One region of the Desulfosporosinus paludis genome, then DNA from elsewhere that is predicted to be linked to it. Evidence: riboswitches for the same ligand, from Rfam matches in the RefSeq annotation. Region 1 holds a riboswitch; the other holds the start of a gene.
What was found. A riboswitch is a leader RNA that binds a small molecule or an ion and turns the genes downstream of it on or off. The one in region 1 is predicted to bind magnesium.

Region 1 (16,209 bases):
AGATTTTCCGTATCCATTCGTGTCATGATTGTTTGAACTTTTTGGTTGACGGGTACCAGGCGGTCGTGAATCTCTTGCAGGTTTTTCTTGTCTTCTTCCGAAATGGTACCCCCGCTTGCAACTTTCTGAGCCAATGTTCTAGCAAAATCACCCGATTGAGTTAAAAACTGACCAATATAGCTAAGCCCCGTCTGTTCAGCAGGAATTTGGGCAAAATCCTTCAGTGCACCGTCACTTTTACTCGATATTTGACTTAAGTAGAAAACCTGCTGGTTAGGGCTATTCGCCACATTACCCTTAGCCATATCTGTCTCTAATTGATCAAGATGACTCGCAAAATCGTTTAAAGCTCTGTGACTATTGTTCTCTGCAGTAAGGCGATATTCCCCCGCCAGACGATATTCATTGAGTCCCCAACCTAAAGAGATTAACAGCGCCGCCGCTAAGGTGCCTACCCAGAATCTTCTATGCATGTTTCTCCCCCTTACTTCGTAAAAATATGATTGCCAATTTTGATGATTTGAGGCCGTGACCAAATGTATTTATTGGTTGTTTTCGCCGGATTAAAAAAGAAAAGCGCACCTTTCGAAGGATCAGAACCACTTGCGGCCTCTTGAGCAGCTTTGATGGCGGAAGCCGACGGCGGTAAATTAATCTGCCCATCATTGACACTGGAAAATGCCCCCGGCTGATAAATAATATCCGCTATTGTCTTGGGGAACGCCGGGTCTGCTATACGGTTGATGATAACTGCCGCTACGGCAACTTGCCCTCGATAAGGTTCCCCTCGGGCCTCTCCGTTTACCGCATGAGCCAAAAGGTTAACATCAATATTTTTATTCCCAACGGACTTTCCAGAAGCATTGGTACTTTGACCGGTTAAAAGCTTTAACTCCTTGATTGTTTGCGTTCCTGCCAATCCATCGACCTTTAGCCCATGATCCTTCTGAAAGTTGCGGATGGCCGCTTCTGTTTTTGGACCGAACTTCCCGTCAATGGGTCCGACCACATAACCTAATTGGACCAGCTTGCTTTGCAGATCATTAACCTCTTGGCCTTTGCTCCCCCTGCCCAACTGCCGATCCCCTAAAGCCCCATATGCCATCCCAGATAGGGCAATACTGAGAATCACTACGACAAGGAGAATAATCCACCGAGGTCTGACACGTAATTTCATACCCTCACCTCACTTTTTTTTAGTAGTCATTAGTGTGGCAAAAGAGCAGAGAATTTATCCAACATTATCCTCGAAACTTAACGCGCCAGACTATGCCTTTAACGATTAGGTGAGATTAGAATGAAGCAACCAGCAGGTACTTACCCAATCTTTGTAGAAAGAGTAGCTAACTAACTGAAAGGAGAGGATACTGTGTATTATGAAGGGATTCTATACCGACCACCCAGCGAGGCTAGAAGTGTCATCTTGCAGATCACGGTTGGCTGCCGCCACAATGCCTGTACTTTCTGTACCATGTACAAAGATAAAACCTTTCGGATAAAATCGCGCACAGAAATAAAGGATATTATTACTGCAGCCCTCGTCCATAACGCCAAGGCAGAACGGATATTTTTGGCAGATGGAGACGCTATTGCCGTAGATACATCCTTACTTCTTGAAATTCTTGATAACCTTTATGCGAGCTTCCCTCATCTCCAACGCGTGGGGATTTATGGAGGGCCTAAGGATATTCTTGCCAAAACCCCTGAAGAACTGGCTGCCTTAAAAGCCCATGGCCTAACCATGGTTTATTTAGGGGTGGAAAGCGGGAATGAAGAGGTTTTAGCATCCGTTTGCAAAGGAGTAAATCCTAAGCAAATGATCGAGGCGGGAGAGAAAGTTAAAGCAAGCGGGTTAGTTCTCTCGTGCACGGTGATTATAGGTTTAGGCGGACTTTCCCTAACTCAAGCCCACGCCCTCGATACAGCTCACGTCATCAGTACCATTGATCCGGAATATTTAGGCGCCTTAACCCTCATGGTAGACCCTGAAGCTCCTTTGTCCAAGGCTATTGAGCACGGTGATTTTCAGCTCCTAACCCCTTGGGAGGCTTTAACGGAACTGCGTACTATGCTTGAAAACCTAGAGGTTTCCCACTGCGTTTTTCGAAGCAATCACGCCTCCAATTATTTGCCTCTTAGGGCTACACTTCCCGCTGATCGAGCTGAACTATTAAAAACCCTCGACAGAGTCCTGGAAGCTTCCTCCTCCGAAGAACTTCGTCCGGAATATTGGCGAGGATTTTAATTAACATCTAAAAAAGCAAAGAATCGGATCAACCGATTCTTTGCCTCCTGCTTGATGCCAATGCTAATTGCAGCATTTCCTCCACGGCTCGCTCCGTAGAATGCCCTGCTAAGGCGATTGCCGCTTTGGAGCGCATTTTTTCAATATCCTCCGGATGGTGTAACAAATGACCCAACATTTTCGCTAATTCTTCCTCATTCTCCGCGATCCATCCTGCCCCGATGCCTTGCACATATTGAGCGTTCTCTTCCTCTTGTCCCGGAATCGGTCTGAAAATTATTAGCGGCAAATGCTTAGTAAGCGCTTCGGATACTGTTAATCCTCCCGCCTTAGTAATAATCAAATCGGACACTGACATTAATTCCTCAACGTTATGGACGAATTTAAAGCGGATCAGAGGGTTCCTCGCCTGAGCAATGACATCATCAAGAGAATCATACAGTTTTTCGTTGTCTCCGCAGACGACAATACATTGCACCGGAACTTGTGAACCCGTCAGCGTTTTGCAAATTCGTTTGGTACTTTCTAAGATTACATACGTTCCACCCATGAACAAAAAGGTTGGAAGGCCCGGCGTTAACCCTAATTTCTCCAACGTAGTCATTCGGTCCTCTCGCTCTTCAAATCTTGGGCTGACTGGAATACCCGTTACATGAATATTTGGCGCTTGAATCCCCCAAGACATTAGCGACTCCTTAACTTTTGCACAAGCTACTATGTAGCAGTCCACTCCTGGATGAACCCAATGGCTATGCACGGTGTAATCCGTGATAACAGTAATTAATGGAACCTGAAGAATTTGTTCAATCCTTAATTGAGCCAGAATTGACGATACTGTCGGATAAGTACACACGATCAAATCCGGTTTAAACTGTTGAATGTAATTTAGAAAATTGCTTCGTCCGATTTGGTTCAGCAAACGTTGACTCATTGATTGAGGTTGTTTCTTGCCCGTTTTATAATAAAAACGGCCCCATAGCTTTGGTGCTCGTTTCAAGAGCCCACTATAAAAATCTCTAATGATCGTGTTAACTCGCATATTTAGAAAAGCGCCGAAATCCAAGTGAATAATTTTAGCAGAAGGTTCCTTGATCCGTATCCCTTCAATAACAGCTTCAGCCGCTCTCAAATGTCCGTTTCCAAACGACGCGGAAAATACGAGAACCTTTAGTTGCTTCAAAATTGGCCCTCCCTCTCAATGACTACCCTAAAAGGACACTATAATATTGGTTTCTTTGTATCTATTATAGGGATTACCCAAGGAAAAAGAAAGCCGATATTCAGGCAATGCTCAAAATCGCCTTACGACCCCACTTGTTCTTGACCTTGGACGTTCTGCCGAGCTTCCCACTTCTCTAAACCAAACATTAGCAACGTGCAAAAGAACGTTGAAACTCCGATCAGTCTCCAGCCGCAGTCAATACTGATATACGTTAAAATATATCCCATACCTACAGGCCCTAAAGTATCTCCTAAACGAAAAACCATCGGAACTAAAGAATTCATCCTCCCGCGATGAGAAATAGGAGTATGACTGACTACAAAGGGAGTCACACTAATGGCTAAAATAATTTCACCAAGCGTATAGATAAAGGCACATAGAAAGACTAATACTAAAGCATGGGTGACACCCAACATCCCAAAACCTACGGCATAAAAGATCCCCCGCAGACCATCCGGCGCATATTACTGATTTGTTCTGTGATTTTCAGAATGATTGGCGTAAACAGCATCACAACAAGGCCGTTAAAGGCTGCAATATAGCCAAAGTATTCCGCCCCGGCACCCGGAAAGTTCTGTATGGTCTGCATTGGAAGCATGAATGACCACTGGGCATACGCAAAATTATAACCCATCATAATAATGCTGGAATAGAGGAGAATCGGTCGTTTCAGCAGAACCGCCAATATTGATCCCTCTTCACGCTTCTCCAGCCTTGAAGGTTCCGTAACAGCCAGTTTCGTTTTCCAAAGAGTCTCAGGAATAAAGTATCCTATTAGCGTTAAGGCAATAAGCGCAGTCAGTGCGTCCCCGATAAAGAGCAGGGGCAAATGGTTTCTGTATAAAATCCCTCCCATAATCGGGCCAATTGAAAAGCCAATGTTCCAGCCCATATAGGAAAGGGCGTAAGCCCCATTTCTGGTTTGCGGTGTCGATAGATCTGCGATAAGTGCGTCATGAGCAGGCCCTGCTGTGACCATACATGCTCCTGCAATCATTAGAACATACGCCATTGATAACGAGGGCTTCATCAAACCAGCAGTAATATAAAAAACTATGGCCAAGCCGTCAAACAACATGATTACTTTTTTTCTTCCGATGGTGTCCGCTAATTTCCCACCAATTAAGGCTGCAGGCACATTTAAGAGGCCGGAAATGCTGATGTAAAGCCCCGTCATTTGTTTTGACAAACCTATATTCTGTGTCAAAATAATCGTCAGCAGAGGCATCACAAAACATCCGAGGGCGTTAATGATTCGCGCCACAAAAATCACATAAATCTCTTTAGGCATCCCCCGATAAGGGCTTAACCAAATCTTCCAACTGAACACTCTAAAACTCCTCTCCCAAGCAACAAAAAAAGCCACTCCCCTCCCTTGCCGCTCCAAAGGGCAGGAGGTTCCATGGCTTTAAACTCCCTTACAAAATAAAAAGTCACGGAATCTTACGACCCGTGACTTGATTCATCAAAACTAATTAGTCAAGTTCTCCCACAAAGGCCGCACTATAAAGCAGACAACTACAATAACCTCTTAACTCTTTCATAATTAAACGACCTCCTTTCAGACTGAAACTGTTATTAAGTATAGACGTGTTCAGTACACTCTGTCAATACTTACCTTAATTATAAATTTGAAGGAAAAAATTCTTATTTATCGAATAATGGATCTTGCTGGAAGGCAAAGAAATACACTTAACAAAATGATATCAAAGGGGTCAAAAAACCATGCGCAAAACAAATGCGGCACGCATTCTCGATCAAATGAAATTATCTTATGAACTTAAAGAATATCCAGTGGACGAGTCGGATTTATCCGCCGTTTCTGTCGCCCAAAAAGTTGGACTACCCATCGAACAAGTGTATAAAACATTAGTCGCCCGCGGCGACAAAACGGGGGTCCTGGTAGCATGCATACAAGGTGATCACGAACTTCATCTTAAAGGTCTGGCGACTTTAAGCGGAAATAAGAAAGTAGAGGTTGTACCTCTTAAAGAAGTCCAACCTCTTACGGGCTATATTCGGGGAGGGGTATCCCCACTTGGAATAAAAAAATCCTACCCGACCTATATTGACTCAGCGATAAATCATCAAGAAAAGATCTCCATTAGTGCTGGCTTACGGGGACTTCAGATTTTCTTACATCCTTCCGATTTGATTTCTGCCACCAATGCTCAGGTAGGCGATATTTCAAGCCCCTGAAGATAATTTATCGCTTTGCTTTTTTCCTATTGCTTAGGAAGTTCAAAGGAACTCTTCAAGGATACAATCCGATTAAAAACAGGCTGATCGGAAGTAGTATAGAGCGGATCAACATTGAAATAGCCATGTCTGAAGAATTGGTATTTATCTTGCGGCTTGGCTGTTTTCAAAGTTGGTTCTACAAAACCGTGAGAAATCTCCAGAGTATTGGGATTGATATGATCCATGAAAGAGGTACCATCGTCTGTTTCATCATCGTCTAAAATTAAAGGTTCATATAATCGAAATTCTGCGGGAAGAGCTTGACGAGCATCTACCCAGTGAATGGTCCCTTTAACTTTTCTGCCCGTAAATCCTGTACCACTCTTGGTTTCCGGGTCGTAGGTACAGTGCAGCTCAATCACTTTGCCCGACTCATCTTTAACAATTTCGTTGCATTTAATAAAATAAGCATTTTTCAACCGCACTTCATTCCCTAGGTAGAGACGATGATACTTCGGTGGCGGATTCTCTGCAAAATCGTCTTGCTCAATATATACTTCACGGGAAAAGGGAATCTTCCGTGTACCCATTTCCGGATTTTCCGAATTGTTTTCAGCCTCCAGCATCTCGACCTGATCATCCGGGTAATTAGTGATAACTACTTTCAACGGTTTTAAGACAGCCATGGTACGTGGCGCTTTAAGTTTCAAATCTTCTCGAATAAAATGTTCCAACATCTTAGTATCAACCACACTGTCCGCCTTGGCCACCCCAATTTCTCGGGCGAAACTGCGCATCGCCTCAGGGGTATACCCTCTTCTCCGAAGTCCGGATATCGTAGGCATTCGTGGGTCATCCCAGCCATCCACTACTTTATCTTCGACAAGTTGCTTGAGCTTACGCTTGCTCATAACGGTATTTGTCATATTCAAACGGGCAAATTCATATTGCTGCGGTACATTTTTCATTTCACATTCCCGCACAACCCAATCATACAAAGGACGATGATCCGCAAATTCCAAAGTACAAATTGAATGAGTAACGCCCTCGATGGCATCTTCCAAAGGATGCGCAAAATCATACATAGGATAAATACACCATTTATCTCCTGTATTATGATGGGAGGCATGAGCAATCCTGTAGAGAACAGGGTCCCGCAAATTGATGTTCGGAGAAGCCATATCAATTCTGGCTCGTAAAACTTTCTCCCCATCCTTAAATTCTCCACGCCGCATACATTCAAACAGCTCTAGATTTTCTTCAATCGAGCGATCGCGGCAAGGACTTGGCCGCCCCGGTTCCGTCAAAGACCCGCGTGTTCTTCTAATTTCCTCAGCCGTCAAATCACAGACATAAGCTTTTCCCTTTTGAATTAATAACACTGCACGGCTATACATTTCTTCAAAATAGTCCGAAGCAAAGAACAACTCGTCCCATTCATACCCCAACCATTGTACATCCTCTTTAATCGATTCAACGTATTCGGTATCTTCTTTTATGGGATTCGTATCATCAAAACGCAGATGGGTTTTGCCTTTGAACTCATCGGCTAATTCAAAATTAAGGATGATAGATTTAGCATGCCCTATATGTAAATAGCCGTTGGGCTCAGGTGGAAAGCGGGTAACAATATGATCGACCTTACCAGATTTCAGATCTTCGAGGAGTATATTCCTCAGAAAATTGGAGGAGGGTTTATGTTCCATCAATGATCAACCTTTCTCGTTAATATGATCCTGCTTTTGCCGATTTATCCTTGTCCTACATAATACCGTATACATGGCCAGAGTTCAACTTCCTGCGCAATACTCTAACGACAATATCCAGAAAACTTGGCTGGCTCCCATAGACACTATCTTCGCACTTGTAAGCCTTGGCTAAAACGGCTGCCTTAGTTACTGGTTGTACTGATACTACAAAAAGCATGTGGCGTATATTATACTTTCGATCCGTATAAAGAAAGCTCGGCTTGCGCCGAGCCTCAGCAAGAGCGGAAGCTGTTGTTTTTTATTGCGACTTAATCTCTGTCAGAGTGACCGACATATCTGTTGTCTTATTGTTCCGAAATACTGTCACCGACACCTTATCACCCGGATTAAATTTAAACAGCTCGTGGGTCAATTCCAAAGAGCTTTTAACCTCTTTGCCATTGATTTTTGTGATTACATCCCCGGCTATAATACCGGCACGTTCGGCAGGTCCGCCCAAAGTAACTTTGGAGACATAGGCCCCAGTCGGCCATCCTCTTTGGCTCGCATACTCCGCAGTATAGCGCGGATCAATTTGAACGTTCAGACCTGCATGGCTTGCGTATCCTTTCTCGATTAATTGCTTAATCGTCGGCAAAGCATCTGAAATAGGTATGGCAAAGCCCATCCCTTCAAACCCTGGCTCTTGATTTTTAGCCGAATTAATGCCAATGACTTGGCCTTGATAGTTCACAAGCGGCCCCCCGCTGTTGCCTGGATTAATGGCTGCATCGGTTTGAATGAGGTTAAAACTCGATTCCCCCGGAAGATCTAAGACTCGATTCGTGGCTGAAACCACGCCAGCCGTCACAGAGCGGGCAAATTCCTGACCCCCAGGATTTCCAATGGCTACCACAGATTCACCAACTTGAAGTTTCGTCGAATCCCCTTCTTGGGTTGCCGTTAAATTCGAGGTATCAGCTATCTGAACCACCGCTAAGTCTGTACGGTCATCGGCACCTACCAACTTGGCAGTGATATTGCGTCCATCTGCCAAACTAACAACGATTTTTTCCGCACCCGTAACGACATGATTGTTAGTGACAATATAGCCGTGTTGGGCATCGACAATGAAGCCCGAACCACTACCTGCTTCTGTAAGGCCACCTCCGCCAAACAAGGAACCCTGGGATTGGAAGTTAGCAATCCCAACGACTGCTGAGCCAACTGTTTTGGCGATCTGAACTACAGGAAAATTTGTAGTCCCCTCTGTTTTAATCGTAGGGGTTGTCCCCTGCCCATTTAAAATAACCTGATTCGTCGGTCCAACTTGTTTATTGCCATATATGGAAGGAATTAAGGCTACTGCTATGACCCCGCCCAACACAGCGCTGATCAAGGCAATAACTGTCATTGAGAGAAGGCCCGGTCCTTTTCTCGAGTGATTATTTTGGTCGTCATAATAACTCATGCGCACCCTCCTTAGGTTTTATTATTCCCTTAAAATAATCAGTTCATGCGGTGTATGCCGAGGGGCAACATGAACCTTCACCTCGGGCACCTTTCAGGGACACTCGATTCGCTCAAGATATGCAGCACCGTCGACAAGGCTATTTCCGGGGTATTGTTTTCCTCACTTAAATGGGCCAACACAACCCGCTGGGTATTTTCCTGAATCCACTCTGTTAGCCCTTGGGCCAGCTGCGAGTTTTCCAAATGTCCGTAATGTCCGCTGATCCGCCGCTTTAAATATGCCGGATATGGGCCATTATGTAACCGTTCCTCGTCGTAATTCGCTTCGACTACGAGGCCATCACACCCTTTCAAATGCTGGTGCATCTCTTCTGTGATTCTTCCGCTGTCGGTGGCTATGCCAACAACGAGATGACCCCTGTCCTTTTTTTGAGGCCTCACAATCTTCAAACCGTAACTTTCTCGGCTGTCATGGGAAGTCGGATAGAGCAAAATATCGAGCCCGGCGCATGAAAAGGAGGTGTTTACTTCGATACGCTGCTGCTCAGCGAGCTTCCCTAAAGAATGACTCATAGCTTTCCATAAACCGGTTGTAGCATAGATCGGAATCTTTAACTTTCGAGCAAGAACACCCACTCCCCGAATATGATCAATGTGCTCATGAGTAACGACAATTCCTTCAATCTCCGAGCCTTCTATGTTTAACTGAGAAAGATTCGATAACAAACTCTTGCCGCTGATCCCACAATCCACCAGCAAATGTCTGTGGCCTTCACCGACAAGAATGGCATTTCCGGAACTTCCGCTCGCCAACGTTGTAAAATGCAATGAAATCGTCTCCTCCGTTCCGGTGATTTACTTCCCTGTAGGTGCAGGGGTTGATGCTCCGTTTTTCAGCGCTGGATTCGGGTTTGAAGCCCCACCTCCGGACGAATTAGTACCTCCCTTAAGTTGACTTTGAGCCTGGCTGATAAAAGCTTTGATCTGATCTTGTTCAGTACCTGGCTGAGCTAAATTCTGAGCTTTCTGCCACTGGGCAATAGCCCCTGGCAGATCTTGTTTCACATTAGCAAGGAATATCCCATAATTGACTAACCCGTTAAGAAAATCCGGCTTAATCGTTAATGCTTCAACGTATGTTTTTTCGGCAAGATCATTTTGCCCGCTCTTAAACGCAGCAGTTGCCATGTCTACCATTACATTTGGATCCTTATTCACTTTCAAGACGTTCTGATAAGCCTCAACAGCATGTTTATAGTTCTCCGCAGACTCTGAAGGCGCTACTGTTTCTGCTTCAAGGCCAGCGTCATAATATTCATTCCCAAGGTCCGTTTGTAAAGCGACATTGCCCGTATCCGTCTTCGCCTGCTCAGCAAGGGTCGCCAGGCGAGTTTTCTTGGCCTGATAATCAGCAAGAGTGTTTGTATTTGTCGCTGAATTTTGATTAGGAGCAGGTATACCGCTGCCGCCGAAAAACACAGCAAACCCTGAGCCTACCATAGCAATCGCTATAAGAACCACAAGAATCATTGCAAAAACACGGTGTTGACGTTTCCTCAACACATCGCCCCCTTGGCCATATTATTCCAGCTTTATTGTACCATGCCTGCTCAATCCGTCCAACCCATACCCTAATCTAAATACCATTTTCTGAGTTGGCAATACGTCTCGTAATACGACGTACTTTCCCCAACATCAGAACCTTTACCGACAATCAACTGATTAACCCCAAAGCCATCCGTGGTTGCGCCTTCCGGCAAGACCACTGTTTCAGGATGGATATCTTCTGACAGAACAACCGAAGCTGCAAGCTGCCCATTCTTCGTCTCTACAATGACCCGATCTCCGGAGTTAAGGCGAAATTTCCCGGCTAAATCCGGGTGGAGAAACACGACAAACCCATCGACTTGATGAAATTGAGAATGCAACGTATTCCCCGGATGAGGGGTAATAAGGTGCCAAGGAAACTCTGTCTTGTCTTCTGAAGACCCCGTCGAGACATAGGTTGCGACAGAATCTCCAAGCTCTCTTTGGGCAAGTTTCGAAGAAAGCTCAATTTTGCCGCTGGGTGTTTTAAACTCCTTGTTTTCCCAAGCCACTTTAGGGATGTAGGGTGCAGAAATCGGTCCTTGGGCCAGCTGATCAAGGGTAATACCATAGGCTGCAGTCAACGGCTCAATGACAAATTCGATCCACTCTTTTGAGGTGTATGGAAAATCCTTCTCCAGACCAAGACGCTTAGCCAGCTCAGTAAAGATCACCGGTTCCGATTGGGCTTCTCCCTGGGATTCAATAACTTTCTGAGCATAATGAATCAGAGGATTCCAAGAGGTTCTCATTAATTCCTCTTCTTCAAATATCGTCGCTACCGGCAAGACTAAATCCGACTGCCTTGCTGTTTCTGTCATCACCGTATCCAGAACCACTTTAAAAGGTATTTGTCGCCAAACCTCTCTCCAAAGCTGAGAATTCGGCTGTTGTACCAGTGGATTCGACCGAGTCACAACCGCGAGTTTAATGGCAGGGTCCGCCTTCAGCAGTTCTTCCGCAAGAACAGGATGGGGATAGGTCCTCGCCTGATATCGGTCCGGCGAGAGCTGCACCGAATTCATTTTTCCGTGATGATACTGATGGGCATAATGCACACCCGCACCTGTCCAGCCAACATTCCCACTTATCCCTGCCAAGGCGTCAATCGCCCGGACCGTGTTTCCTCCGTTCACATAGCGTTGAAGCCCATAGCCTAAGATGAACGCCGCCGGACGAGCGTGACTTATACGTCTCGCTAGTTCGTGCATTTGAGTGACGCTGACTCCTGTTATTGCTTCCACGTTCTCTGGGGAAAATTCCTTGGCTCTCCTGGCAAACTCTTCAAACCCATGAACATAATTTTGAATAAAGAGAGTGTCCTGCCAACGCTCGCTTAGGATAATATGACTCAACCCTAAGGCCAGAGCTGCATCCGTTCCAGGACGCACCTGATAAAAATCATCAGCGAAGTCCACACTTTTGACACGAACTGGATTTATGACAATCAAACGGGCTCCTCGCTTCTTAGCCGTTAATAAATAAGGCATTAAGTGGACATTGGTAACTGCCGGATCCCTCCCCCATAATACGAGAGTCCGCGCATCCTCCAGGTCCTCATACGAGCTCGAATAAACCCCGCCAAAATCCAACTCCTGTGCCCGGTAACCAGCTCCCCAGCACATACTCCCCCGAGGTTCCGTGACCCCTCCCAAAGCCTGAAAAAATCGCCGGTCTAATTCCCGCAGGACTCCATTGTTTCCATAATCATAATGATGGAAGATCCCCCAAGATCCCACATTGGACACGGTTTCTTCGATTTTCTCACTGAAGAGCGCGTAGGCCTGATCCCAACTTATTCTTTTCCACCCTTTTTCTTGTTTTAAGAGGGGAAATCTCAATCGGTCGGCAGAAAAGACGCGTTTCGCCAAAGCCTGTCCTTTAGAACAGATGAACCCCTTTGTAATGCTATTCAAGGGGTCCCCCTTTACGCGGAGACCACCTTCTGTTACCTCTACCATGAAAGCGCATCCATCTGGGCAGTTTAAGGGACATGCAGAACGTACAATCGTCATATTCTTCCTCCTAACACCTGCTAAAGACTCAACGAAAACCTATATCCAACGAGCTTATCCGCTCTAAATAGTTATAACATTTTAACCATGGATATTCCTGGCCGAAACACTGTTATGCTGAGAAAATACCCTTTCTCTAACCTTAACAACGAACGTCTGGAAGAGTCATCCCCTCAGCATTTTGCTGAATTTCTTTAATCTTAACGTAAAGAGCCACTTCAAGGCGTTTTCTTTGCAGCTCGCATCCCAGAGTGTAAACCTCAGTAAGCTTCTGGGTAAAGGCTGCGTTAGCGGCATGACAGCCTCCGCTGCAGGCAAAACGCGCCCAGCACTCCTGACATGCTGATTTAGAATAAATATTTGCGGCACGGAACTCCTGAACCACATCTGGCTTTAGATATAACGGGTCTTGATCATACAGCGAACCAAGTTTGTAGTTCTCCTGTCCTACAAATTGATGACAGGGGTAGAGATCTCCCTCCGGAGAAATGGCAACATACTCGTGGCCCGCTCCGCATCCCGAAAGTCTTTTAAGAAGGCAAGGTCCCTTATCCAGGGCAACGTTGAAATGAAAGAAATTAAAACCCCGTCCCTGCGAACGGCGCTTGATGAGCTCCTCCCCTAAACGATCATAGGCCTCGCGAATATTCTCTAAATCCCCATCTTGGAAAGCATAGGGATCTTCCGGTTCTGCCACCACAGGTTCAACAGAAATCTGATTAATCCCTAAATCCGCCATGTGTAAAACATCGCGATCAAAGTCTAAATTAAAATGGGTATAAGTACCCCGTACATAATAATAGGTCCCCAAAGCATAGGCCGAACTTTCTGGTCTTAAAGCGGTAAACTGCTGGATTCTCGGAAGAATTTCTGCATAACTTCCTCGGCCATCCGCATGCGGACGCATTCGATCATGGACCTCCGGACGCCCATCTAAACTCAGAACCACACTAATCTCCTCTTGTTCGAGGAAATTTTGAATTTCTTCATTCAATAAAACACCATTCGTTGTCAATGTGAACTTAATGGTTTTACCCACGGCAGCCGCGGCATTTCGGCCGTATTCGACCAAAGCCTTAACCACATCAAAATTTATCAGCGGTTCGCCTCCGAAGAAATCCACTTCACAATGGTTTCTATGTCCGGAAGCCTTTAAGACAAAGTCTATACCCCTTTTTCCTGTCTCTAAATCCATCAGAGTCCTGCTGCCCCCAAAAGCCCCTGTCCCGGCAAAGCAATATTCACAACGTAAATTACAGTCATGAGCCACGTGCAGGCAAATTGCTTTTACAATCGGTTTCTCGGGGTAAGCTAAGTTGACCCGGCCTGTCTCCTTGGAAAAAATCGTTCCCTCTTGACGGAGTTCTTCTAGCTCTTCTAAGATCTCTGGTACCAGTCCGTTAAGGTCTTGTTTACCGATAAGACAGAGAGCTTCCTCTAATTTTTCCAGCGAAGGCTGACCTTCCTTTATATCAAGACTCTGAATAGCTCTTAAGACCTCAAATGTTCCTTCATCCAGCACGTGTACCGAGCCCGAATTAACATCATAGGCAATAAATAAATCGCCTTGATGAAAAAAGTGAACATTTTTTTTTAAACTATACCCCTCTAGCTCCCCAAAATTAAACATTGACGTCCTCGCTCTCATTTTTTAGTATTCTAAATAAATAGAACAGAACCCAGCCCGTAAAAGGATTGGGTTCTGAGATCATGTACAAACTTAGACCTAATGTTATTTAACACACACTTGGTTACCAACAGTGCATGATGTTTTACATGCAGATTGGCAAGAGGTCTGACAATTTCCACAGCCTCCCGTTTTAACAGTTGAACTTAGGTTTGCTTTCACAATCGTCTGAATGTGTTTTGCCATTCAAACACCCTCCTCTCGAGACTTACGTCATTAATTCCTTCACGATTATATCATAAGGACAAGAGAAAAGGCAAAAGTTAAGAAAACACTGATTAGACAAACGCAGGTCGCTAAATCATCAAGTATCTTCGAGGAATTACAAGCAATCGTGATTAATCGATGGAGATCAAGCGAATAATTAATTTCTAGGCAAAAATGTTGACGAATTTGATAGATTATACATATAATGAAGTAGACAATAAATCTCCGTTAGGTGAGGCTCCTGCATAAACATAAGCCACTGCCCAGAAATGTCGAGAGACGCCAATTGGGTAGAACAGGTATTACCGGCATAAGGTTTTACTTAATGTGGCTGAGATAACTCTACGCTATGCAGTGCTAAAACTCAACGAGAAGGGAGGGCCAAGCGTTTTCACTATGACCTTCTATTTTGTAGAGGTCTTTTTATTATATTCCAATACGGCTCATGGAATCTTTATCTTTGGGAAATTTAAGGAGGTGGTTTTATGGGTTCTGGCCCCTATCATTTATGCAATTATAGTTTTCATAATACCGGCAGGAGTCCTTTTGCCATAGGCGCCAGACTCCGCCACTAAAAGGAGGGCAGTCAAATGAACGATCTGAAAGTATTGGGTGAGTTTTACTTCAGCCAACTATCCAATAAGCCAATCTGGGATGCCCAAGGACACCGCATCGGTCGACTATATGACCTCGCGATGCGCTGGGACAACGCCTCGCCACTGGTTACAGGCATTCGTTATGCCAAAGAAATCCCTGCCCTTATCCCAATCGAATGGGTCGTATCCTGGGATAAAGAAGGTCTGCGTTTAAATATTACCTTTGATCCGCAAAAGACCTGTCCCTTGCATGATGACGAGACCTTTATTGGAAAATGGCTATTAGATAAACAAATCATCGATCTTGAAGGCTCAAGGTTAGTACGAGTCAACGACATTTCACTCTCTTGGGTATCTCGTGAAGACCATCAATACATTGTTTTAGTCGCCGTTGACATCGGAGTTCGAGGACTCTTCCGTCGCTTAGGGGTTGAATTTTTACTCAGTCGTATTGAAAATAACTTTGTCGGCTGTCAATATATTAAACCTCTGGAAAACAGGACATCCTCTCTCCAACTGACCCGAGAAAAAGAACAACTCCGCCAACTTCACCCTGCAGACATCGCTGACCTTATAGAGGATATGGACTACAGACAAAGAGCGCATTTCCTCGAATCTCTTGATTCTCAGCAAACCATCGATGCTCTGGTCGAAATGGAATTAGATGCCCAAGTCGAAATGATTACTCAAATGGATGAAGTACGGGCTTCAGACATTCTCGAGGAAATGCCTGCTGACGAGGCCGCCGATATTTTAAGCGTGTTGTCTACAGAGAAATCCGAAGAACTTCTTCGTCTTATGGAATCCGATGATGCTGAAGATGTTCGTGAACTGATGCAATATGAAGACGATACTGCAGGCTCGCTTATGACCACAGAATACATCGGTTTACCCATCTGGCTCACAGCGGAGCAAGCCATCGACGAATTGAGACGCTTGGCACCTGAAGCAGAAACGATTTACTATCTTTATGTCGTCGATGAACAAGAAACCCTCGAAGGTGTGCTTTCTCTCCGAGAACTTATTATTGCCTCACCAGATACTCCTCTCAGGAACCTTATGCATAAGAAGATTGTCAAAATCTCCCCTTATGATGATCACGAAAAAGTTGCTGAGATCATCCACAAATACGGGCTTCTTGCGGTCCCAGTCGTCAATGATCTGGATCAAGTCTTAGGTATTATTACGGTGGATGATGTTCTCGAGTTATTAATGCCCGACCGTCCGCGTGCTGAGATCCATTCCACCCTAATCGCCCGCCGACGCTTGGCCAAAGGGGGGCATAATGAATGAATCGCAGAGAACGAA
Region 2 (16,209 bases), 550 kb from region 1:
AACGGTAAAAGGACACCATTGATGACCTGAGACCAAAGCATAATTAGAACTAGTGGTGCATTAGGAATAAGGATGATTAAAGCTCCCAAAATTATGATAATCGTATATAAAGTATAAAATTGCGGTGCCTCGCGGTAGGACTTATCAACGCCTGCTTCAAATCCCAGTGCTTCACACACATAATAAGCCGTCGCTAGTGGCAAAATTGTGGCTGCGAAGATGGACGCATTGAAAAGTCCGAAAGCAAATAGTACAGAAGCGTATTGACCTGCTAGGGGCCGTAAAGCAATTGCGGCATCTTTAGCATCATTGATGGAGACACCCGCTGTATGCATCGTCGCTGCAGTCGTAACAATGATAAAAATAGCCACGATATCTGTAATGAAACATCCGAAAATAACATCTAAACGTGAAAATTTATAATCTTTGACAGTAACTCCTTTCTCCACGATGGCTGACTGAATATAGAACTGCATCCACGGTGCGATGGTCGTACCGACCAAACCTACAAACATCGCAAGATATTCGGAATTTGTACTAAAGCTCGGAATAAATGTAGCTTTTGCTACTTCACCCCAATTCGGGTGAGCTAGAAAGCCAGCTAAAATATAGGTTATAAAAATTGCACTGGCGATCAGGAAAACTCTTTCTACTCGTCGGTATGTTCCTTTTACAACCAAGAGCCATACGAGGAGCGCCCCTAGAGGTACGGTGATATATTTACTGACTCCGAAGACCTCCATACTGGAAGCCACTCCGGCGAACTCAGATACTGTATTCCCTACGTCTGCTATAAGGAGTCCTATTAAAATGAAGATCGTCAATCGTACTCCAAAGTTCTCACGAATAAGATCCGCAAGACCTTTGCCCGTAACCGCCCCCATACGGGCGCTCATTTCTTGGACAACGATCAATGCTAAGGTCATTGGAATGAAAACCCAAAGGAACTTATATCCGAACTGAGCGCCTGCTACCGCGTAGGTCGTGATTCCACCGGCATCGTTATCCACATTGGCCGTGATAATCCCAGGCCCTACAATGGCCAAGAACATTAAGATAGTACGCCATGAAATTTTATTTTTCCACATGTAGTTCACTTCCTTTAACGATTTATCACGAATACGTTAGAAGGCTCGTTGTGGGCCTACTTTTTTTGTGAGAGTACATCATCTACGGTAATAATTCCTATGACTTTCCCAGATGCATCGACTACCGGAAGGGCCATTAGACTGTATTTAGAAAATAAGCGTCGAATTTGTTTCTCGTCCTCTCCAGCCTGGACGCTAATTACTTTTGTATGCATTAACTCGCCAATCTTTAAATCGGTTGAAGCGATAATAAGTTCGCGCAGCGATACGACTCCCTTTAAACGCCCTACGGAATCAACCACATAAAGATAGTAAATATAATCTGCCTCTGGGGCTATTTCTCTTAGACGTTGAATGACTCCATCAGCCGTAAGCTCTTCCGAGAACACCAAGAAATCTGTTGTCATCAGACTGCCCGCAGTTCCTTCATCATATTCCAGTAGTTCACGTAGATCAGAAGCTGCTTCATCTTCCATTAAACTTAATAGCTGATCAGAATCATTTTCCCTCATCTCAGATAACAGATCTACTGCCTCATCTTGTTCCATTTCTTCAAGAATATCGGCAGCCCGTTCCTTATCCATCTGCCTAAGAATTGATACTTGCATATCCATGTCAACTTCAGCTAATGTGTCAGCCGCTATTTCGGGATCTAAGCGCCCAAAAAGCTCCAATCGTTCTTTGTGTCCAATATTCTCCATAATCTCAGCCAAATCTGCTGGATGCATTTTGGACAACTTGTCAGCTGAGATACGTAGAGCTAAGCTTTCGCCATCACTTGTCAAAGATCGAACCATGTCCCACGTAATGAAGTTTGGTTGTAACCATTTAGCGCTTGTTTGTAATTTAACCCATCCTCTTGGGAGAAGTCTGCGTAACAAACCAACAAGGCTGACATCAATCGACACAATATGAACCCCATTGCCGTCTCCAGCTAATTTAATATCATTTACCCGTACGAGTTTTGCCCCATTCATATCGACGATTTGCCGATCCAATATTTCACTTGTATAAATCTGCTTTTTTGATACCTTTTCAAAGTGTACCTCGGAAGCAATCACCCGTAGTGCGACAACCCGTCGACTAAGCATATAAATATCTTGCCAGGGAATGACTGTGAGTTCCCCATCATGCCTGATCATCAGTCCCCGAACAACTGGGAATGGATTCTCGGAATCTACCCATACATCCCTAACTTTACCAAGTTTACGTCCACTGCGGTCAACAATAACTTTAGCAATGAGTTCACTAACAAAGAGATCTGTTAATAGTTCCATCATTAATCCCTCCAATATCTAAGTAGTTTTATGAGCGTGTCTGCGTATAGTAATGCCTTTAAACTTCGTTCAGGACCCGCGTCCATAAAACCACCTCCTTCTTAAGAGAAATTAAAGGGTTATCTCTTTTTAACCATAAGTTCCTTTGATCTAGAAAGCGAAAAATACAAAACTGCTCAGGTTAACAGTATTATATTTCCCTTCTTTTGGGATGTGAGAGTAATTAATTGGGAGAAGGTGCTGAGACGTACTTGGGCTAACCGATCAGTCTCAACAATTACTTTCAAAATTACTCTCGATCTTTTGTAATCACATAAATCAGGGTCATCATCGGTACTCAAGTCGTCTCACCTCCTTAAACGCAAAAAAACAAAGCTTTCCTAGACAACGGAAAGCTTTGTTATGCACTCATACAAAATAGAAATTCACTTTCCTCCACTCGTTTGAGCTTTGGCACTGTATAACGTAGAATAAAATTCAGCCACATTATGTAAAACCTTAATCCGGTAATACCTGTTCTACCCATTGGCGTCTCTCGACATTTCCGGGCAGTGGCCTATGTTCATACAGGAGCCTCACCTAACGAAGAAATTTAATTGTCAAGTAGGATAATAACCCAATTTACGATGTTTGTCAATAATACTTTGTCGTCCTGACTAGATTTTCTTTGGATACGCTCTATAGATTGCTGAGACGTTAAGTTTCGAGCTAACACATTTTCTACTATTAGTATTATGGGGTATACACTGTTATCACGCTTACCGTCTGTGATGGCGATACCAACTCATTGCCAGTTCCTAATATTCGTGCTACAGAAAGAGCAGCCATAATTTGTCCCTGTGGATAATAGATCTCCACTTGACTTCCTCCAGAATCAGGACTAATCCATCTGGTGTTAAATCCGGCTTTTTGTAGTTCATTCCCCACTGATTGAGAGCCATACACATTGATAGTAACGGTCTTAGGATTTGGTATTGGTGATAATCCTGTGGAAGCCCCGATAGAACCATATGGTTTTAATGTATGACTAATTTCCTCTGGATCTAGAACGTCATAATAGGCACCTGATAGATAGCCCTCTTGGTTTATCCCATCCAACGGTGTGTTCGTAATATCTATTGAGTCTTTAACGGATCCAAGTCGAATTTGCTCCATTTGTGAACCAGATACTTCTAGGCCCATTCCTATTAGCATGGGTGTAGGAATATTGGTCGCTACATCATGACGCCATGTTTCTTGAAGTTTTTCTATATTTGAAAGGCTAATACCAGAGGCTAATAGCTTTGTTTTTAGCAGATTCAAAATTTCTAGTTCGGCATCTTGGCGTTGAAAATCATTTGTTCGATAACTATTCCCAGCAATATTTTGACGAATACGTATATAGGCCAATGCCTGGTCACCATTTAACGTTTGCAAGCCAGGTTGAAAGTTTGCCTGACTATATTCAGGATCATAAAGGCGTCCAGGAATATTAACCTGTATTCCACCCACAGCGTCAATGGCATCTGCAAATCCTTTAAAACCCGTTACGACGTAGTAATCAATCTTTAAGCCCGTAAGCTTTGAAACATATTTCACGGCCTGATTTGGTCCTTCTTCCGGACTTTGTTGTAGACCTAACTCAAATGAAGATTTAATTTTAGGGATGGGCTCTTTGTAATCTGGCATAGCAACCAACGTATCACGAGGAATGGAAATCAAGCTGACCTTATGTAAATCTGGATCTATGTGAGCAACAATTAAAAGGTCTGCTTGCCCCGCTGCTGTACCTAGAGACAGGGGGGTCGCTGCATTCCGTGCATTGTTTCCAATCAATAAGACATTAATCGGTCCTTTTTTCCCGTACACGTTACCTGTAAGCGATTGTCCTACATTTACCTGTAATTGTTTTAATTCGCTTTTGGGTATTTTAGCCAATTTTATAGGATATTTTAGGCTTACCAATGTTGCAAGAATCATTACTATAAATAGAAGACTTTTAAGACTTTTAAAATGTTGATAGTATTTATTCTGTGCCATATTATCCTCACAGTAAATAATTTATTTTCTTTCATCGAACAATTCGCAATTATTTATTGCATTTCATATTAGTAGCCTTGATCTGCTCTTGCTCCTTATCATTAAGTGTAACCTTTCTAAATAAAATAAAACCGTGTAGAAAACTAATTCTACACGGCAAACCATTTTTAATGTTAATAGCTTAAATTGCTATTAAGCTTTAGCCAGTTGGCTTCTCGAATACTTAAATGCTTGTGAATATCTGCCAAAAAGTAGCGATGCTCAATCCGGCGAGCAGAGTAACCATTGCCCAACCCCATATCCTACCAAACAATTTCGTCCTGTATTTTCCCATCAATTCTTTGTTACTCGTCATCAATACCAAGAAAATAAGTAGTGGTACCGTGAGAATTCCGCCGATAACTTGTGCCGCGATGGCGATGATATTTAATGGTAAATTTGGTATCAAAATAGTGAGTGCTGCAAGGACAAGACTTCCAATATAGATTAGGTAAAATTTTGGTGCCTCCGTTATCTTGTCATTCAGACTTTTGGACCAACCAAACAATTCCGCAATGCTCCAGGAAGAGGAAAGAGAAACAGTTATCGATGCGAGGAAACCGGCATTGAATAACCCGATTCCAAAGAGGATCGCTGGCCAACGCCCTACAACCTGGTTAAGCGAGAGCCCCCATCGTCGATGAGGGCTGAAAGGGAAAGTGATTTAACAAATGGCAATATATCTTATTACCTAAGTCGTCCAAATGCTACATCTTCCATAGATGGGATGAAAAAACTAGATATTATACTTCATTAAACTAATCAAAGTTTTCATTGGTTTATGCTATTGGTAAATTGTACCACTCATGCCCTCTTGTACATATTATGTATTATCTCTTAGCAAAGGAGGTAGCGCAAATGGCATTCGGTGGTGTTGATGTAGATTGTCGTCGTGGCGAAAGATTTGAAGGAATTGCAATTGTTGTCGTAATTATTCTTCTGCTTATCGCACTGGGAATCGTATTTTAAATTAGACATTATTTTTATGGAAAGGAGGAATATATTATGTACGGATATCCTGGTCATTTTCCAAACATTTCACCAGTTGGGGCTCCACCACACATTGGACCTGTAAGACCACCTGTATGCTGTTGCCCACCTGTTGCCCCAGTTGCCACTTACGGCGCTGGTGTGGGTATTATTGCTATCGCTATTTTAATCCTTATCGCTTTAGGAGTTATCTTCTAAAAATAGATTCCTCATCTTAAAGGGGGAGCTTAAATCGCTCTCCCTTTATGGTAAATAGAATTTGCGGAGCTTACCCATGTACAATATATTTTATGTAGAAGGAGTTGGTCTTATGTTTCTCATTCCCCTTCTCCTTATAGGGACTGCTATAGCGAGATCAAGCTATTATCCATTCTCGTATTGCTATCCCTATCCGTACCCCCTTACTTTTCGATAAACTTTCAATGAAAAATGCGTTAAAAATAATGATCGGCGGTTAAGGTGCTCATTTCTTTGCAAAAAAATTCTTGCTATGGCCGGTCGGCTCACATATCTTCCTATGTACTTAGCTGCTCCCTTTGCATTATGCATACGATTCTTCGTATGAACATAGAATCCTTCTTTTTGTTGACGGTACATTTCATCAATTGGCCTCTTATTTTCTCTCGTTTTAGGAAGACTCTTCTTTAGCTTGGTATGTAAGATTTGCTGCCACCGTTTCCTTAGCATTTCATAATGAAAATAGTCAATAATTTTCCACTGCTTATCTGACAAAACACTCGCTTTTTTTGTCCAATATCTCTTGAACTTTATATCGTTCTCTTTATTATAGCCTGGTTTAATTTACCTAAGACTGAAGCTAAACAGCGGCACGCTTTACTCATCATGGGTTTAGCAGGTGTGTTAGGGCTAATTATTAATGTCCTTATTTCTCACATATACTTTAGGCCACGTCCGTTTATGGTGCTCAAAAAGAGGACAATTACTCAGCTGATTCCTCACAGTCTAGACGCCTCATTCCCAAGTGATCATACGACCGGAAGTTTTGGAGTTGCTGCCGCATCCTTGGGGAAAGCTTCAAAATGGATTACTATAAGCTTCACTCTCTTAGCTATACTCAACGGAATTGCTCGCCTATATGTTGGAGTTCATTGGTCGACCGACGTCATTGCGGGAATTGTGATCGGGACGATTTGTGGCCGCCTGCTATGGAAATTCAGTTCTATATTTCAACCTATCACTGACTTCGGTCTGCGATTATTTCATTTTGGCAGTTATGAACCTAAGCGACATTGAAAGAGTAAGTTCCCCTGAATCGTGTAACAATACTATTGAACCAATGGTGTTTGCTTTTATATTTGGTACCAGGTGGATACAAATAACACAAATGTAAATGGTGCAATATCTGCGATTCGATTTGTAATCCTTCCACCTTTTGTCCCCTCTCGCTTTATCTAAATCAATTCTTAAAAAATATTGAATATAGTCGCTGGATTCTATAACCCATATTATCAATTTATCAATGTTTACTCAAAGTATTTTCTACAGATTTGCTTAACAAATAAGCAATGGTCTGATATCCGGTAGAATTTGGATTCTGCTTATCACTAGATATAAAACGGTTTAAATTATTTTTGAATATATTGTAAGTCGGTATAAACGTTGCTCGATCATCGTTAGCCAGCACGAGTTGTGTTTTGTAAGTCCAAGTGTCGAGGTAAGACACATTGTCTGTTGTATTGACGACACTTAAAGGATTATAGTTCCCTATCATAATAATTTGAGTTGTCTTATTTAGGGTTCTGATTTTCTTTAGAATGTCTTGTAGTTCTGAAACAAAGGTGCCTTGCTCAGTTTGAAAGCTTTGATCCTTCTGGATACTTTGGGCGGACTGGATTTGTTGAAGCTCGCTGCCGCCGATCGATATAATTAAGAAATCCGCGTTTTTAATCAAGTTATCGTCTTTCCCACTCGATAGTTGATTAGCTAAATCCTGAATCTTGTATCCGTCTACCCCTAAATTATCAACTTGTAAATCCTTCGGGGTCTGGCTTTTCAATAAATCAACTAAATAACCACCAATTCCTTTACCTTTCTCATCCCCCGTGCCCTTGGCAATGGAGTCTCCCATAAGGACAATATGTAAAACATTGGAACGATTAGATAAACCACCGCTCGTGGATCTAGTTGCTTTTTGGGAAACTAACTGGTTTGTTCCCGTTGTTGGAACCGATGCAAATGATACTGCCTTTACAAAACCAACCACAAAAACAAGAAGAGAAACAAAAGTAATACATATTGAGATGTACCAGAGACTTTTTTTGTACAATGTTTTCGCCCCCTTATACAAGAATATCTCGCTTGTTGAAATATACAAAACTTACTACAAGTGCTGTTATTGTCCAAACGGCAAGTACAGTGATAGAAAACGTCATGTTCATTCCTTGGATAGATTGTAAAGAACCGGAAATATAACTCATTAAATTCAAATTAGAGGTAAACAAGTATCTCGGTAACTGCCAAGTTGCCAAATAACTTGTCAATTGTGATCCGCCGATTAAAAATGCAAGCACAATTCCTAAGGAGGCAATGGAACTTCTAACTAACACCGAAATCATTAAGGAAATGGTTCCGACTACGATGGATACATAATAGGCTAGACCAAAGGCCATAAGGATATATTCCCACTGAGCGACAAAGGTAACATGGGATGTATCAAGCTTGCCTCCAACAATTTTAAATCCGGTGGCTACTGGTTCCAACCAACCTCCATACCCGAATAAGAGTCCAGAGATCAAAATTGAGAAGATAAATGAAAAGAATAAAACTACAGTTTCAAGTCCAAGTAATGCAATATATTTGCTCAGTAATAGTTTCCATCTCGGGATTCCCTGAACCAAAAGAAACTTAATAGTCCCCTCACCCATTTCACCAGATACCAGATCAGCTGCTAATAAAATCATGAGAAGTGGTAAGAACAAAGACATTGACTGGGAGATAATTTTCGTTGTGAAATTTGCCGCTGTTAAATCCACAGTATTGATATTGTTATCTAAATAAAACTGAGATTGTTCCATTCTTACTCTCGTTTGGGCACGACGGTCTTCATCCTGATAAGGACTGTCCAGTCTTGCCTGATAGTCTAAAATTTGCTGACCAACAATACTTTTCCAATCAGTGATGGCCGTTACACCAAGTCTGTTAGCAAGTTGGATTTTAGTTCTATTCAAAGAGTCATATTGTCCATAAGCAAAGGCGGCAACCATAATGAATAGTACCGCCAAGGTTATATAGAGTCTTTTTTTACCAACTATTTTTAGAAATTCGTTTTTAACGAGTTTATACAATTTTATCACCCTCCGTTAAATCCAGGAATAAATCCTCTAATGAACTCCCTACGGCGGTACAATATGAAATAACGAGTCCTTCATTCATAAACGTACGGTTTATTTCCTCGATGGTCAGTTTACCGATAGGTGCTCTAATGATATTTTTCTTAGTCTGGGTTACATTCAGGCCTAATTTAGACTTCAGAATTTCCTTAGCCTTACCGACATCCTCAAACTGCCATTCAACGACATTGTCGCTTTGAATCTCTTCTACTTTTGCCGTCTTAATGACTTCTCCCTGTTTCACGATCGATACTGTGTCACACATAAGCTGTAACTCAGTAAGAATATGGCTTGATACAAAGACAGACATGCCTTCCTCATAAGCCAGCTTTCTCATTAGTTGCCTAAATTCGGCGATTCCAGCCGGATCAAGGCCATTTGTTGGCTCATCCAGTATAAGTAGCTTAGGGCGACTAAGTAATGCTTGAGCAATCCCCATACGTTGTCGCATTCCTAGTGAGTATGTACCAACTTTATCATTAATTCGATGTTGTAACCCCACTAATTCTAGAACTTCATAAATCCTTTTTCTCTCAACATTTTTCATGGCTGCAAATTGTTCGAGATTCTCCATTCCAGTGAAATATTTGTACATATCCGGACCTTCTATAATACAGCCAACCCTTGACAACGCTTTACTAAATTCTTTTTCTAAGGAATACCCACAAATTGTTACGCTTCCCGTGGTGGGTTTAACCAGCCCTGCTATAATTCGAATCGTAGTCGTTTTTCCCGCACCATTTGGGCCCAAAAAACCAAAAATTTCAGAAGGATTAATTGTAAGATTAATATTTTTAAGTATTTCCCTTCCTTTTAGCTTTTTAGAAATGCCTTTTAGCTCTAAAACAGGATCAACCATAGTACACCTACTCTCTTTACAAATTTGTTAAGATTGTTACTTATCTACTTAGCCGAAATATCATTGTCTGTACCACTATACTCTTAGAATCTTTATATTTCCTTAAGAATTCTTTATCAATTGCGAATAAATTTTTATAATATCTCTTTGATCTCAACCCTACCGTGATCGCTATCTGCGCATTAAACAGGCTTTTGAGGCTGGAGTAGATACTCTTGATGAATACAAGGAAAACAAGTCGCGTCTTAAAAAGAAGAAACGGACATAAAAAATCGGATTGAACAGTTAAAAACTGTTAATCCAATTTATGATTCTAATGAATTCCGCAGGCAACTCAAAAATGCTTATTCACTTCTGATTGACCCAACCGTTCCTTTGTCTGAAAAACAGCGAGCTATACGTCAGTACATAAAAAATATTGAGTTTTCACAGCAAAACAATATTCTAAGAGTCAATTACTGTATTAAGAACTAAAATAGACTGATATTAGCTTTTATATAGTGAACCATTTAGGTATTAAGGGTCCCCCATAATACCTAAATGGTTCACTTTTTGTTTTGAAAAATTGTTCATTTTCTAATGTCCCCCCATTTTTATAGATTGATCGCTTGTTATTATCATTTTGCTGCTGATCGCATTGGGTATTGTCTTTTAATAACTCACTTTCAGACAGATGAAAAATTGTAACTCAATTTTTCATCTGTCTTTCTCAAGATCAACAATCATGTTACACTAATCAGCCTTTGAAGACAGGGAGCAATATATTCAACTTGAAAGGCGTTAACCGGTTCTATTTGTAGTTGAGAGTCGGTTTTTCCAATTATCTATTAACATATTAATCGTCTCATCCACGTTTACAACTAATTTATTCAATGAACGATCATGTCACGGGTAATCCTAGCCACAGATGGAATGTCATAATTAATCAAACTGTAATCATTCCCTAATGGTATGAATTTTCCCTGGGTTACCCTTACGCCAGATGAACCAGATTCATTTGTTTTATTTAATTCTTGAACTAGTTCTTCAGCATAAACATTATCTCTTTCCTCCAAGTTTCTAATTTTATTGGAACTCTGAATTTTATTACCTTTAATATTTGTTATAGGAATGCTACCTAGTTTCCAAACTTTTAAGATTTCCTGTGCTACCCTCTCCCAACCAAATCTCATTTCAGCTAAACGCCTCCCGTTTTGGCCCATGATCCGACGAAGTTTGGGATCGGAAAGCAGAATTTTTAGTTTTTCAGCAAATTCGTTGGTATCTTCAGGCTGCTCCACGATTAGACCGTTTTCCCCGATTACAACTTCTGGATTACCTCCCCGTGCCGTCGTGAGAAAGGGCAACCCTGCAGCCATAGCCTCGTAATGAACGCGGGCCAGCGGTTCCTGCCACTGAGAAGGACACACAAAGATATCTCCTGCCCAAAACCACTGGTGAACGAGATCGGCTGATACATAACCTGTCGTGATCACAGGAAAAGAGGCTCTGTCTGCCAGGGTGCGAACATAAGCCACGTAATCGGTGACCTTATTATCGCTGTACCATGTCCCCCCCACAACGACTAAAGCTATATTGGGGTCAGATGAATACGCTTTATTTAAAGCGTGAATTAATACATCTATACCTTTTTTTGGCGTCAAACGCCCAACAAATAAAATCACGGTTTTGGATTCAAGCTTATATTTTTGCCTCAATTGATTACGAATTTGAGCGGCTGTATTAGATTTTTCCCAAGGAATAAAAGTATTTAGGTTTACTCCAGAATAGATCGTATGAACTTTCCCATCTGCTTGAGGATAGAGATTACAAATGGTATTACCCACATAGTCACTAATGGTAATAATTCGTTCTACTTCATCGATTGCAGTTAGTGCATCATTAGAATGGATTTTATCATGATTAAACATATCGTTATGCATGCTGAGAATTATACGGGAATGAGAAGCAGCTGCACGAACTAATGGGATAAGACGGGGTCGGTTAAAGACATGAATAAGATCAAAGGAGTTACATTTAAGGAAAGCAATTACCTCTTGAGCATAGATTTCGAAGACTTGTCTACCATCTATTCTTACATACCGTATATTATCTGTATACTCTTCTTGTGGTAAAGAAGGGTCAGTTGTCCCTAAGATTGTTAAATCATGCTGGGTACTTAAAATTCCGGAGACTCCCTGAATATAAGTTTGAATAGCTCCACCACGAACAGGAGGAACCGGCAATTTTTCTGTACAAATCATCAACACCTTTAATTTATGATCTGTGTTTGTTCGTAACTTCTTTTTATCTCTTCGAACCTCATACTGTATAGTGTTATTCTTGATATGAAGACCTTCTTGGAATTCACTGGGTTTCAGGTTGGAATTCTTTTTACTTTCCAAGCTTTGCAATGCGGTGTTTTCCAGATTTTCTTTCATTCTCAGCATCTCAAGAGTTTCCGTTTTAAATACAGTTTTTGGGCCATAACTGCCTGTTAGGAAGTTTCGTCTATCCTGTTGAAGCTCATTCAAAGCTAAACACTTTGTTTCTTCCAAAAGAAAGAGATGCTCATTAATGCCTTCCAAATTATTACTGATAAAATTAACGGGATCAAACAGCATCTCATTGATTTGCTTATAGAACTCATTGGGAAATGCAAGATCATTTAATAAAATTTCGTAAGTTTCTAGATCGAGCGGATTTGCTTGATGGTAGGCATCAAGCATACCATGAATCCAAGTGACATCCCATCTCCCCATGTCGTCCATCGTCCCTGAAATGAGCTTACGAAGATCACGAACCGGAAAATCATAGGCTACTCCATCTAGATCAATTACCCAAAGACCACCGGGACCAAGCTGTCCGTTCGACCATCCGAAGTCCTGATGAACAAGTCCCCAGTGCTCTTCACCCAACGAGGCCATCTGAACGTAAGATGATTGCTCAAGATGGGACAATGAATCCAGAGCCTGTCGTTCAAAGATCTCAATGGAAGAAAGAAGTGATTGACTACCTGGAATTTCATTGTAAGCTTTGGCAATATCCCGAAACCATTTAATTTTAGTAATTATTTTACGATAGTAATCAGGCCAACCATACAATCGAGAAGCTTTTTGGGAGCCGATAGGTGGAATATATCCCCTGGTATGCCTATGAAACTCTCCCAAACCGTAACACAAAGCACGAGCACCTTCTAGATCCTTACTGGCCGGACTAAGGGATTCAATCCAATCTGTGACGATCCATAACTTACCGCCCTTTTCGACATAGAGCAATCCTTCCTTAGTCTTTTTTAATTCTGGGACTCTGCCGCCTTGTTTTAAAATGTAATCTTGTGCCCCTATGCTAAAGAGGCTTCTCGTCGGTTTGCGGTGTAAAACCTTCAAACTGCGAGGTCCTTGATCGGTTTCTATTTTCCATATAACACCTCCTTTGTCAGGTTTTGATGTTATTAGTGTTTTATTACGAACATCCATATCGTAGTAACTGACGACCTTCTGCGCCAATTCGTCAATTTCGGGAGGAATGTTCATTTCCAAATCAATGTTTGAAGGGAAATCTTCAGTATCCCATGGGTGAATTGAATATTCCGCCATTTTGTCGCCTCCGCTTCAATAAATACATAACATAAACTATTCTGCTAAGGCGCTGAATGTTAGTAGTCAAATTTAACAAAATCTTTAACCTACGCTATCATGTGCGAATACAATAAATAAATCGACATTAAATGAGAGTAGGTTGACCGTTTAATGAGAATATGTGTCGTAGGTGCCGGCTATGTTGGCCTCACAACCGCAACAGCATTAGCGGATTTTGGCCATGAGGTTCAATGCGTGGATATCGATCAGGCAAAAATTGAAAGTCTTCGCCAAGGTAAGGTCCCTTTCTATGAGCAAGGACTCCAAGAATTAATGAATATCAACCACCAAAATGGTCGGCTTCATTTTTCAATTCAGGTAGAAGAGAACATTAGAGATAGTCCAATTGTACTAATTGCAGTCGACACCCCTCCCAAGGAAGATGGCAGCAGCAATCTCAGTAATATTCACAGTGTGGTGGAAACCATTGCCTCAAACATTAAGGGATACAAACTTATCATAACTAAAAGTACTGTTCCACCGGGAACCAATGCTCTACTCTACCAAATGCTATTAGATAAGGGAGTAGAAGAGGATTTATTTGATATCGTTTCTAATCCGGAATTTTTACGCGAAGGTACTGCCTTATGGGATATAAAACACCCTAATAAAATTGTATTTGGCACTAGGTCAGAGCGGCCGATTAAAATTCTTAAGAAGTTATATCAAAAGGGTAAAGCTTCCTATATCTTTACCAGCTTAACCGGAGCCGAACTAATCAAATATGCCAGTAACACCTTTCTGGCGACGAAAATATCTTTTGCAAATGAAATGGCCCGTATCTGTGATGCTTTTGAGGTCAATTATATCGATGTTGCCAAGGGATTAGGAACTGATCCGCGTATTAATAGGCATTTTCTAAATGCGGGGCTAGGGTTTGGTGGATCATGCCTGCCTAAGGATCTTTGCGCTCTTAAGGATGCAGCTATGAGGCAAAATGTGGAGACAAAGCTGCTTGATGCTGTCATGGCGATCAATGATACTCAAATTGATATCTACTTGAAAAAGCTAAGGACAGTCCTCCCGAACCTAGAAGGAAAGCAAATTACAGTTTGGGGTTTGACCTTTAAGCCGCATACAGACGATCTTCGCACCTCTCCAGCAATTGCTCTTATTAAACAACTAATCCGAAAAGGCTGTTATGTGCACACGTATGATCCGATGGTGCAACAGGAATTAGCAAACGTGTCTAACTTTAATGACCAGTATGAATCGGTTAAAAATTCGGATGCCCTGATAATTGCAACAGAATGGGAACAATTTCACGAGTGCGATTGGTCAGAAGTAAAATCGAGAATGAAAGCCTCGATTATCCTTGATGCAAGAAACTGCATCGATGAGAAAATTGTGAGAAATGAAGGATTTATTTACCTGGGGGTAGGAAAACCATGAAAATACTTGTTACCGGAGCCGCTGGTTTTATTGGTTCACAACTTTGTGAACGATTGCTCCAAATGGACGGGATTGACGTCATCGGTATCGATGGTTTGATCAATCCAACACTTAATCAAACGAAACAAAGGAATCTTAGAGTATTGCTCCAGAATCCCCGTTTTCAGCTATATCAGAGTGACCTTCGTGAAGCCGACTTAGAGAAGCTTCTGGACGGTGTTCAAGTTGTCTATCATTTAGCGGCTATGCCCGGTGTTCGTACAAGTTGGGGACCCGACTTTCAAGCCTATGTCGAGCACAATATCATAGCCACCCAGAAACTATTAGAGGCGGCGCGTAAATCTCTGCTTCAAAAATTCATCTATATTTCAACATCTTCAGTCTATGGTGAAAAAGTGGGGAAAGTAACAGAGAATGTTACTCCTGCTCCCCTTTCTCCATATGGGGTAAGTAAGCTTACAGGGGAATATTTATGCAAGGTATATCAAGCTAGTTATGGAATCCCCATCGTTATTCTTAGGTATTTCACCGTGTATGGACCAAGACAAAGATCGGACATGGCATTTCACAGATTCATCAAGGGAATACTCCATCACGAGCCGATTAAAATATTTGGGGATGGGAATCAAACACGGGATTTTACCTTTATCGGCGATTGTATAGCGGGAACTACAGCGGCGCTTCATGCCGATGGCTTGATTGGAGAAACGATCAATATTGGCGGTAGGGAGAGGGCCTCTATTCTAGAGGTTATATCAATAATAGAGGATTTACTCTGCGAAAAAGCAATTCTGGAATTTTCGGAACAACTTAAGGGAGAACCGCGGGATACTTGTGCTGATATTACTAAGGCCCAAACGCTGTTGAAATATAATCCGGCAACAACTTTGAAAGAAGGGTTAGAACAACAGATCAATGATATTCGTCTATTTGATAAGGAGTTGTTCGATCTTAATCATTTTGTTCAGCACCAATAGCGAAAGTTAGTCATATACTATATAAATTCTCCGTCAAATCCGAGGAGAAATAGTCATGAAATTTAGTTAAGAAAGGTGAAAAGATATGGACAAAGAACAATTGTTGCAACAAGTAAACGAGGCTCTGACGAATGAAAACGAAGTCAGAATAGTCAAAGTCAAGTTTCAAAATGGAGAAGTAATTAGGTTTGATTTCGAAGAGTTTAAGGTTGAAGTCAAGAATGAGAATGACGAAGACGAAGACGAAGACGAAAATGAAGACGATGGCGACGGCGACGACGATGGCGACGATGGCGACGATGACGATGACGATGACGACCAAGAAGATCACGTAGAGGCCACAAGCACAATTAGCGATCAAAGTACTTCTGAGACTCCGCAAGAGGGTGGATGGAAAGTTAACAAGTAAGGTTGAAATCTATGAACTTTTGTTTAAAGCGTTCTTCTCGATTAGGAATTAATAAGAAGAAAGATGTCTCAAACGGTTTGAGGCATCTTTCTTCTTATTAATTCCTTCACTTCTTCGGAAATGTCTCGACAAGCTCACACAAATAGTGCATTAAGTCGTCAGACAAATTATCAGTACGCAAACCGTATT

Region 2: it holds a riboswitch for magnesium, as region 1 does, so the genes downstream of both, VZF35_RS17930 (magnesium transporter MgtE N-terminal domain-containing protein) here and VZF35_RS15330 (magnesium transporter) in region 1, are expected to answer to the same signal.

Annotation. Positions count from the first base shown of each region.
Region 1 is NZ_CP144211.1:3,043,553-3,059,761, reverse strand. It holds gene VZF35_RS15400 (PepSY1/2 domain-containing protein) at 1-473, opposite strand, end outside; gene sleB (spore cortex-lytic enzyme) at 485-1,177, opposite strand; gene VZF35_RS15390 (radical SAM protein) at 1,370-2,245, shown strand; gene VZF35_RS15385 (MGDG synthase family glycosyltransferase) at 2,274-3,425, opposite strand; gene VZF35_RS15380 (MFS transporter) at 3,548-3,883, opposite strand; gene VZF35_RS15375 (MFS transporter) at 3,892-4,797, opposite strand; gene ybaK (Cys-tRNA(Pro) deacylase) at 5,193-5,666, shown strand; gene VZF35_RS15365 (glutamine--tRNA ligase/YqeY domain fusion protein) at 5,693-7,354, opposite strand; gene VZF35_RS15360 (S1C family serine protease) at 7,656-8,807, opposite strand; partial or broken gene VZF35_RS15355 (MBL fold metallo-hydrolase) at 8,829-9,637, opposite strand; gene VZF35_RS15350 (tetratricopeptide repeat protein) at 9,665-10,372, opposite strand; gene VZF35_RS15345 (molybdopterin-dependent oxidoreductase) at 10,441-12,411, opposite strand; gene scfB (thioether cross-link-forming SCIFF peptide maturase) at 12,554-14,041, opposite strand; gene scfA (six-cysteine ranthipeptide SCIFF) at 14,144-14,284, opposite strand; M-box (ykoK) riboswitch at 14,523-14,688, shown strand; gene VZF35_RS15330 (magnesium transporter) at 14,896-16,194, shown strand; gene VZF35_RS15325 (Nramp family divalent metal transporter) at 16,191-16,209, shown strand, end outside.
Region 2 is NZ_CP144211.1:3,593,992-3,610,200, reverse strand. It holds gene VZF35_RS17935 (Nramp family divalent metal transporter) at 1-1,088, opposite strand, end outside; gene VZF35_RS17930 (magnesium transporter MgtE N-terminal domain-containing protein) at 1,145-2,368, opposite strand; M-box (ykoK) riboswitch at 2,793-2,959, opposite strand; gene VZF35_RS17925 (LCP family protein) at 3,098-4,384, opposite strand; gene VZF35_RS17920 (divalent metal cation transporter) at 4,608-5,087, opposite strand; gene VZF35_RS17915 (hypothetical protein) at 5,429-5,611, shown strand; gene VZF35_RS17910 (transposase) at 5,801-6,145, opposite strand; gene VZF35_RS17905 (phosphatase PAP2 family protein) at 6,257-6,667, shown strand; gene VZF35_RS17900 (GDSL-type esterase/lipase family protein) at 6,891-7,700, opposite strand; gene VZF35_RS17895 (ABC transporter permease) at 7,714-8,727, opposite strand; gene VZF35_RS17890 (ABC transporter ATP-binding protein) at 8,711-9,622, opposite strand; gene VZF35_RS17885 (CotS family spore coat protein) at 10,492-13,200, opposite strand; gene VZF35_RS17880 (UDP-glucose dehydrogenase family protein) at 13,354-14,634, shown strand; gene VZF35_RS17875 (NAD-dependent epimerase/dehydratase family protein) at 14,631-15,611, shown strand; gene VZF35_RS17870 (hypothetical protein) at 15,715-16,020, shown strand; gene galU (UTP--glucose-1-phosphate uridylyltransferase GalU) at 16,127-16,209, opposite strand, start outside.